DNA from 3 places in the Marinobacter sp. ANT_B65 genome. Region 3 is predicted to be linked to each of the others. Evidence: predicted binding sites of a transcription regulator. Region 3 holds the regulator's gene; each other region holds the start of a gene.
What was found. Region 3 encodes sigma-54, which starts transcription at its own class of promoters, with help from an activator protein. Its sites were predicted from a motif close to ANTGGCATNNANNTTGCTNT; they were not measured.

Region 1 (3,254 bases), on a different contig from region 3:
CAGCGGTGACAGGCCCTGCGATCAGGAGCATCAGTCCTACGGTGATTCCAAGCCTTGGATTCATAAGTACAACCTGCAGTAATGTTTGTATTGATTATCAATGGCCGGGCAGGCGTTTTCAATGTGCAAGAGGGGAGATGATGGTTACATATCGTTAAGGGCGGCGGCATTGTGCCGAACGTCACAAAATGGCCAGATAAAAAAGCCCCGCTCACCTGGAGCGGGGCTTTGCGTGCTGCTATTCAGTGCAGCCCGGTATCAGCAAGAATAGTAAAGTTCAAACTCAACCGGATGGGTAGTCATGTTGATGCGTTCAACTTCGCCACGCTTCAGGTCGATGTAACCCTGAATCATGTCTTCAGTAAATACGCCGCCACGGGTCAGGAACTCGTGGTCTTCTTTCAGGCAGTCCAGTGCTTCCTGCAGGGTTTCAGCAACCTTCGGAATGCTGAGGGCTTCTTCTTTGGGCAGGTCGTACAGATCCTTGTCCATGGCATCGCCAGGGTGAATCTTGTTCTGGATGCCGTCAAGGCCGGCCATCATCAGAGCAGAAAATGCCAGGTACGGGTTGGCTGCCGGATCAGGGAATCGTACTTCTACGCGACGGGCTTTGGGGCTGGTCACGTAAGGAATACGGATCGATGCGGAACGGTTGCGGGCAGAGTACGCCAGCATAACCGGAGCTTCGTAACCGGGAACCAGGCGCTTATAGCTGTTGGTGGCCGGGTTGGTGAATGCGTTGATGGCTTTGGCGTGCTTGATAATACCGCCAACATAGAACAGCGCCATTTCGCTCAGGCCAGCATAGCTGTCGCCGGCGAACAGGTTTTTGCCGTCTTTGTTCAGGCTCATGTGTACGTGCATGCCAGAGCCGTTATCGCCAACTACCGGCTTGGGCATGAAAGTGGCTGTCTTGCCGTAGGCGTGTGCAACATTGTGCACGCAGTACTTCAGGATCTGAACTTCGTCGGCTTTATTGGTCAGAGTGTTGGGGCCAACACCAATTTCACACTGGCCTGCAGTGCCAACTTCGTGGTGGTGTACTTCTATAACCAGACCCATGGATTCCATGGCTGCGCACATTGCGCCCCGCAGGTCGTGCAGGCTGTCTACTGGTGGAACCGGGAAATAACCGCCTTTCACACCAGGGCGATGGCCCGTGTTGTTGCGGTCGAAGTCATCGCCGGAAACCCAGGCTGCTTCTTCGGAGTAGAGCTCGTACATGGAGCCCTGCATGTCGGTTTTCCACTTGGCAGAATCGAAAACGAAGAACTCGGGCTCAGGGCCAAACAGGGCGCCATCAGCGATGCCTGTTGATTTCAGGTACTCTTCAGCCCGGCGGGCAACAGAGCGTGGATCCCGCTCGTAGCCTTGCATGGTAGATGGTTCAACAATGTCACAGGTGATGTTGATGGTGCTTTCTTCTGTGAACGGATCAAGAACTGAGCTGGTGTCATCCGGCATCAGAATCATGTCGGATTCGTTGATGCCTTTCCAGCCAGAGATGGAGGAACCATCAAACATTTTACCTTCTGCAAAGAAGTCTTCATCGATGTCGGATGCGGGGATGGTGACGTGCTGTTCTTTGCCCCGGCTGTCGGTGAAGCGCATATCAACCCATTTGACTTCGTGTTCTTTAATCAAATCAACTGTCTTGGACATTGTGGATGCTCCATAAAGTAATCCCGCGTTGCGGGTGTATTCGTGATCATATCCCGGATTGCTCTGGGGGGCTGGATTCCGGTCTCTTGTTCGGGCCCATGCAGCTTAGCAAAAGCTGCTGATGCTTACCTTCACATTTCGGATTTACAAGTGCCCGAAAACCTGGTGATGGAATCAAAGCAAGGTGCTTGCCAGTTTTACGGCTTGCTTCCTGGCAGCAGCTTTATTTAGCGCAGATGAGGCATCTGGAGCCGGCTTGTGTGGGTGAGATCCTGTAAACTAATGTTTGCGACGGCAAGGTTTCGCTCCATAATGGTGCGTCCGAGAAAGAGTGGCCACTGATTTGCTCTAATTTGGTGCACAGCGTTTGTCAGGCGGAATTGATTAAGAAATAGGCGTTTTTCTTCATATAAACGTTGCGGAGTTTTCGATATACTGCGCGCCGCTTCATTTTCTCCGCATCTGTCCGGACCATCGATCTGGTTGGCATATGTGAGGCACCGGGGGCCATCAGGCTTCGAGTGGATGAGTTCATTTTACAGATTTGAGATGGCATGTGCGGGCTTTTAGCCCGTGAACGACCCTCTCAGGTCATTTAGTGCATGCCGCAGGATTAATTTTGTGATTGAAAAACTTCGAAATATCGCCATTATCGCCCACGTTGACCATGGTAAAACCACCCTCGTAGACAAGTTGTTGCGTTTGTCCGGCACACTGGATCGTAAAGAGCTCGAGAACGAGCGGGTTATGGACTCCAATGACCAGGAAAAAGAACGTGGCATTACCATTCTGGCCAAAAACACCGCACTGAAATGGAATGGCTACGATATCAATATCGTGGACACCCCGGGCCACGCTGATTTTGGTGGTGAAGTGGAGCGGGTAATGAGCATGGTAGATTGCGTGCTGCTGGTGGTTGATTCCATCGACGGCCCGATGCCTCAGACCCGCTTCGTGACACAAAAAGCCTTTGCGGCCGGTCTGCGCCCGATTGTGGTAGTCAACAAGATTGACCGCCCTGGTGCCCGGCCGGACTGGGTTGTAGACCAGGTTTTCGATCTGTTTGACAGCCTTGGTGCAACCGATGAGCAGCTGGATTTCCCTATTGTTTATGCCAGTGCGCTGAATGGTATTGCTGGTCTGGATCATGAAGATCTCAGTGACAATATGGATGCTGTATTCCAGGCAATTGTCGACCACGTTCCAGCCCCGGCGGTGGATCCGGACGGCCCCTTCCAGATGCAGGTGTCCCAGCTCGATTACAGCAGCTTTCTCGGTGTAATTGGTATTGGTCGTATCGCTCGCGGCAAGATCACAACCAACTCGCCAGTGGTTGCCGTTGGTGCTGATGGCAAGAAGCGTCAGGGCCGGATTCTGAAGATCATGGGCCACTCTGGTCTGCAGCGTGTGGAAGTTAATGAAGCTCAGGCTGGTGATATTGTCTGCGTGAGCGGCCTTGATCAGCTGTTCATTTCCGACACCCTGTGCGACATGAATAACGTTGAGGCTCTGCCGCCATTGACGGTAGACGAGCCTACTGTATCCATGACCTTCCAGGTTAACGACTCACCTTTCTGTGGTAAGGAAGGCAA
Region 2 (3,254 bases), on a different contig from region 3:
GGAGGCTGGCGCCAGCCGCCCTCCCGCATTGGCAGCCCGGCGACCGAGTGCACACTGGCAACTTCCATAGCATGGTCATCGTCCAGATCCGGCAAGATACCGGGCAGCCGGCTTGCCAGCATGCTTTTACCTGTGCCTGGCGGGCCAAAAAACAGCAGGTTATGGGCCCCCGCTGCTGCTACCTCCAGCGCCCTTCTCGGGACGCTTTGACCACGCACATCGGCAAGGTCCGGCATGCCGGCAGCAGCAGGTCGTTCGGGCATCGTATGCTGCACGGGAATCAGTTGCGCCCGGTCACAAAGATGCTCACAGACTGCAAGTATGTGGCTCGCCGCCAGCACATCATTCTGGCTTGCAAGGGCCGCTTCTTCTGCATTGCCCTGAGGCACCAGCAGTCTCCGCCCTTCTTTTCGCGCGGCCAGCACTGCAGGCAGAACGCCTTTAAGAGGGCGAAGTGCGCCATCCAGTGAGAGCTCTCCCAGGAATTCGCATGAAGACAGGCTTTCCGCCGGGATCTGCCCGGAGGCGGCAAGAATTCCCAGAGCAATGGGCAAATCGAAGCGGCCACCCTCTTTGGGCAGGTCAGCAGGAGCAAGGTTGATCGTAATTCTGCGTGCGGGAAACTCAAAGCCTGCATTCAGCAAGGCACTTCTTACTCTTTCCCGGCTTTCACGCACGCCGGTTTCTGGCAGACCAACAATAGAAAGCGCGGGCAGGCCACCCGACAGGTGAACCTCAACAGTGACTTCTGGCGCAGAAACGCCAACGCTGGCACGGGAGTGGACAACGGCAAGCATAACAACCTTCCATGGTTTCGGAAATCAACAGGGGCCGGGGTAAATCGACCGCTCCGGCTTCCTGCCGGGACCTCTGGGAGTCTACTGCGTTTTCAGAGACTGCTCCAGATCAGCAACTCTCTTTTCAAGAGTCTCGACCTTTTCGCGGGTTTTCATAAGCACCGCTTGCTGGGCATCAAACTCTTCACGGGTTACCAGTTCCAACCGTGACAGAACCGCCATAACCGTAGCACGCGCCTGGGTTTCAAAATCTTCACGCGCAGCACGAGCCATATCTGGAACAAACTGGCCGAACTGCCCCTGTAGCTGGGCGAAAATATCCTGTGGACCTTTCACAAACCACCTCACTGATTCAAATAAATGTCCGCTTTCGACCAAAAGAGTAGCGCCATGGCCGGTTTGCGGGAGTGTATCACACCGCCAGCCCTGCCATACTGTGTGCGGCAGGCACTATAATAGTCCAGCCGGCCCGCAAACCTGCTCTTATCTGGGTCAAGGGCTGCCAAGACGCACTATTATAGTGCAAAAGCTGGCACTCAAATACATGCCAGAGCAATACAAAGAAATACCAACTTGTTGTTTTTATTTAATTTTTTTGCGTTGGCATACACGGTGCTATAGCTCTCATACGCAATCCGCACAATTGACGTGCGAAGCGGCAGCACCCCGAACTCAACAACCGGCCGTTGGGCTCTCACGTTGAGACGGTTTTACCAAGGAGAAAGCAATGAAACTTGTGACAGCGATCATTAAGCCTTTCAAGCTGGATGATGTCCGTGAGGCACTATCCGAGATAGGCGTACAAGGCGTAACCGTCACTGAGGTCAAAGGCTTCGGGCGGCAGAAAGGCCATACAGAACTTTATCGTGGCGCAGAATATGTAGTGGATTTTCTGCCGAAGGTTAAAGTAGAAGTTGCCATTGGCGACAATCTGCTGGACCAGGTTATAGAGTCCATTACCAAAGCAGCCAATACCGGAAAAATCGGTGACGGCAAGATTTTCGTGACCGAACTGCAACAGGCTATCCGGATCCGGACAGGCGAAACAGGCGAAGAAGCGGTCTGATCCCGATCTGACCACCTAACTGCCAACGCAAAAAAAACCAATTTGAAGTGCCTCGTGCGGAGGGCATCCTATGGAAAACAATCTCTTTCACCTGCAGTATGCAATAGATACCTTTTATTTCCTGGTATGCGGCGCCCTAGTAATGTGGATGGCCGCCGGCTTCGCCATGCTCGAATCAGGGCTGGTACGAGCAAAAAATACCACAGAAATTCTTACCAAGAACGTCGCACTCTTTGCCGTTGCCTCCATCATGTACCTGGTGTGTGGCTATGCAATCATGTACGACGGATCCCTGCTGCTAGCAGGCATCGAAAGCACTGACCCCACTGCGGTACTGGGCGATTTCGCTTCCCGTGAAGATGGCTTCGAAGGCGGTTCTATCTACTCTGGAGCAGCAGACTTCTTCTTCCAGGTAGTGTTCGTGGCCACGGCCATGTCGATTGTCTCCGGTGCGGTTGCTGAGCGCATGAAGCTCTGGGCATTCCTTGTTTTCGCCGTTGTAATGACAGGCGTGATCTACCCGCTGGAAGGCTCCTGGACCTGGGGCGGCAACGACGTCTTCGGCATGTACAACCTGGGCGACCTTGGTTTCAGCGACTTTGCGGGTTCTGGCATAGTCCACCTCGCGGGCGCAGCTGCTGCACTTGCTGGCGTGCTCCTGCTTGGTGCACGGAAAGGCAAATACGGTCCTAACGGTGAAATCCGCGCTATCCCTGGTGCCAACCTGCCGCTGGCAGCTCTGGGTACCTTTATCCTCTGGATGGGCTGGTTTGGCTTCAATGGTGGCTCCGTACTGAAACTGGGCGATATTGCCAGCGCCAACTCTGTTGCCATGGTATTCCTCAACACCAATGCAGCAGCAGCCGGTGGTGCTATTGCAGCACTGATCACGGGTCGTATGCTGTTCGGCAAGGCCGATCTGACCATGCTTCTTAACGGCGCCATTGCGGGCCTGGTGGTTATCACTGCAGAACCCTCTACACCTACAGCATTGATCGCAACCCTTTGGGGCGCTCTGGGCGGCATAGCTGTTGTATTCAGCGTTATCCTGCTGGACAAGCTGCGCATCGATGATCCTGTCGGCGCAATCTCAGCTCACGGTGTCTGTGGCCTGCTCGGCCTGGCACTGGTTCCCATCACTAACTCCAACGCCACCTTCAGCGGACAGCTGATTGGCGCCATCACCATCTTCGCCTGGGTATTCCTTGCAAGCCTGGTGGTCTGGGGCATCATCAAAGCTGTGATGGGCCTGCGAGTCAGTGAAGAGGAAGAATACGAAGGTATTGATCTGTCCGAATGCGGCATGGAAGCCTATCCGGAGTTCGTTAACAGCAAGTAATATACGCTGAACGAACAAAAAGGGGTGCCTGAGAAGGCGCCCCTTTTTTTAT
Region 3 (3,254 bases):
AAGCCGTAATTGAGCAGAATGGCAACGTATTTCGCGGCGACATTATTCATTACGACACCGAGCAAAGAGTAGTCACAGCAGAAGGCGGCAGGGATACCGGCGCAGGCCCGGGCCGGGTCGAAATGGTCATCCAGCCCCGAGGCAGCAGCAGTGACTCCACCAAATAGCAGAAAACAGGGATCCAATGGCAGTTCTCAGAGCGAGTAACCTGGCAAAAAGCTATAAACAGAAAAAAGTGGTCATTGATGTCTCACTGGAAATTCGCAGCGGCGAGATCGTAGGCCTGCTCGGCCCCAACGGCGCCGGAAAAACCACCTGTTTTTACATGATTGTGGGGCTGGTGAATGCTGACAATGGCCGTATAACCATAGACAGCCAGGACATCACGCCACTGCCCATGCATGGCCGGGCCCGCAAAGGCATTGGCTACCTTCCGCAGGAAGCATCTGTATTCCGCAAGCTCTCAGTGCGGGATAACATTATGGCGATTCTGGAAACCCGTAAATCCCTCAGCCGCACTGAACGTTTGAGTAAACTCGAACAACTGCTGGAAGAGTTCCACATTACCCATATCCGCGACAGCCTGGGCATGGCACTCTCCGGCGGTGAACGGCGCCGGGTCGAAATTGCCCGCGCCCTGGCAATGGAACCGGCTTTCATCCTTCTGGACGAGCCGTTTGCCGGGGTAGACCCCATTTCCGTAAGTGATATCAAACAGATTATCCGCCACCTCCGGGACAAGGGCATAGGCGTTCTGATCACAGATCACAACGTGCGTGAAACACTGGATATCTGCGAGAACGCTTACATAGTTTCCGGAGGCCACATTATCGCTTCCGGAAACTCCGAAACCATACTTGCCAATCAACAAGTTAAAGAAGTGTATCTTGGAAATGAATTTCGCCTTTAGGGTCTGTTTTCGCTCCGGAGCATGTCCCTTCGATTGTTTTGCTGACCGGGAGCAAGTAAACTCGGCAAAGAACTTGCTAGGGTAATCTATAGGGGCGGCAAGTAGCCGACATACATAGATTTTTTGGCCAATGCAAGAAATTCAGAGCAGGTAAGTGTGACGGATCCTGAGCGATGGTTATGAAAGCCTCATTACAATTAAAGCTGGGTCAGAGCCTGACAATGACGCCCCAGCTGCAACAGGCGATCAGGCTTCTGCAGTTATCAACTCTCGATCTCCAGCAGGAAATCCAGCAAGCCCTGGAATCCAATCCCCTGCTGGAAAATTCGGAAGATGACGAGCAGATTGAATCGCCTTCAGCCGACAGTGATCAGAATCAGGATAGTTCCGCCGTCGAAATGTCCGCTGAAGCGACAGCTGATACACCCACCTCCGACTGGGATGAGAGCGAAACCGGCCCGGACTGGCAGTCTGAAAACGAAATCCCGGATACACTTCCCGACGATCTGCCCGTTGATACCGCATGGGAAGACGTTTATCAGTCGGCCCCTGCCCCCGCTGCACGGAATGATGACGAAAACGACCATGATTTCGAAACCAGAAACTCACCAACCGAAACCCTGAGAGATCATCTGGAGTGGCAGCTCAACCTGACACCTTTGAACGAACGGGATCAGGCCATTGCTCACGCCCTGATGGATGCAGTGGACGAGCGCGGGTACCTCACCAGCCCTGTTGAGGACATCTATGCCGGCCTGACCGACGATACAGATGAGGACCCCCTTGAGATAGATGAAGTAGAAGCCGTTTTACGCCGGCTGCAACACTTCGATCCACCGGGAGTTTTTGCCCGGGATCTTCAGGACTGTCTGCTGATCCAGCTCAACCAGCTACCACCGGAAACTCCCTGGCTTGCCCAGGCACGACTCGTCATCACCCATTACATAAATCTGCTGGGCAACCGTGATTATGCCCAGCTGCTCCGCCGCAGCCGCCTCAAGGAAGAACAGCTGCGTGACGTGCTTACCCTTATCACCGGCCTCAACCCGCGCCCCGGCGACATCATAGACCGGACCGAGCCGGATTATGTCATTCCCGATGTCATCGTTCGCAAGCACAATGGCCGCTGGCGGGTAGAGCTGAATCCTGAAATTGCTCCGCGCATACGCGTAAATGCCAGCTATGCTTCACTAATAAGGCGGGCCGACAGCAGTGCGGATAACACCTATCTTCGCGACCAGCTCCAGGAAGCCAAGTGGTTTATAAAAAGCCTGCAAAGCCGGAACGAAACTCTGCTGAAGGTTGCCACGCGTATTGTTGAGCATCAGCAGGGATTTCTGGATTATGGGGAGGAGGCAATGAAGCCACTGATCCTCTCGGATATTGCCCAGGTTGTGGAAATGCACGAATCCACCATTTCCCGTGTAACCACACAAAAATACATGCATACACCGCGAGGCATCTTTGAACTGAAGTACTTTTTCTCCAGCCACGTCAGTACCGACGAGGGCGGCGAATGTTCCTCAACAGCGATTCGCGCCATGATCAAAAAGTTAATTGCTGCAGAAACACCTAAAAAGCCGTTGAGTGACAGCAAGATTGCAGCCATGCTTGGAGAACAGGGAATCAAGGTTGCGCGACGCACAGTTGCAAAATATCGTGAGGCGATGCACATTCCGCCTTCGAACGAACGCAAGCGTCTGGTCTGAACCAGGCACTGTTTACGGGTTCTCAAGAATTTCGCTGGCGCAATAACAGGTGTCAGCACCCAGGCCGGGCTCCCAGAGCCGGAACGGATAACAACAGGAGACGTCTATGCAACTTAATATTTCAGGCCATCACGTAGAACTGACTCCCGCCCTGAAGGATTATGTGTCTGAAAAGTTTCAGCGACTGGAGCGGCACTTCGACCACATCAGTAACTGCCAGGTGACCCTGGAAGTAGATAAGGTTCGTCAGATAGCGGACGCAACACTCCACGTGGTTGGTGGTGAGATTCACGCAAAGGCGGAAAGTGAGGATATGTACGCAGCTATCGACGGACTCATCGATAAGCTTGACCGGCAGATTCTCAAGCACAAAGAAAAGAGTGTAGACAGGATGCAGGGGAACACCGCCCGCTAGGCGGCTGTTTTCAGGCATGTCATCTCATCAGACTGCGGCGCGGACAACGTGTCGCAGTTTTTTTTAACGGAAGCACGGTCGATTCATGAGCGACACATCCCTGACAATAGACAACATTCTTGCGCCGGAACTGACCCAGTGCAAGGTACCCGCATCAAGTAAAAAGCGGGTTCTGGAGTTCATTGCCGAGCAGATCCGTCAGCACAATGATTCACTCGGC

Region 1: the regulator sigma-54 is predicted to act here: its motif matches at 1,839-1,858, upstream of glnA (glutamate--ammonia ligase).
Region 2: the regulator sigma-54 is predicted to act here: its motif matches at 1,397-1,416, upstream of glnK (P-II family nitrogen regulator).

The regions. Positions count from the first base shown of each region.
Region 1 covers NZ_NXGV01000006.1:129,598-132,851, reverse strand. The annotation lists gene CPA50_RS18980 (DUF4124 domain-containing protein) at 1-64, opposite strand, end outside; gene glnA (glutamate--ammonia ligase) at 259-1,662, opposite strand; gene typA (translational GTPase TypA) at 2,284-3,254, shown strand, end outside.
Region 2 covers NZ_NXGV01000004.1:84,588-87,841, forward strand. The annotation lists gene CPA50_RS16465 (YifB family Mg chelatase-like AAA ATPase) at 1-797, opposite strand, end outside; gene CPA50_RS16470 (accessory factor UbiK family protein) at 879-1,133, opposite strand; gene glnK (P-II family nitrogen regulator) at 1,525-1,863, shown strand; gene CPA50_RS16480 (ammonium transporter) at 1,934-3,202, shown strand.
Region 3 covers NZ_NXGV01000001.1:862,001-865,254, reverse strand. The annotation lists gene lptA (lipopolysaccharide transport periplasmic protein LptA) at 1-167, shown strand, start outside; gene lptB (LPS export ABC transporter ATP-binding protein) at 185-910, shown strand; gene CPA50_RS04095 (RNA polymerase factor sigma-54) at 1,084-2,619, shown strand; gene hpf (ribosome hibernation promoting factor) at 2,726-3,034, shown strand; gene ptsN (PTS IIA-like nitrogen regulatory protein PtsN) at 3,120-3,254, shown strand, end outside.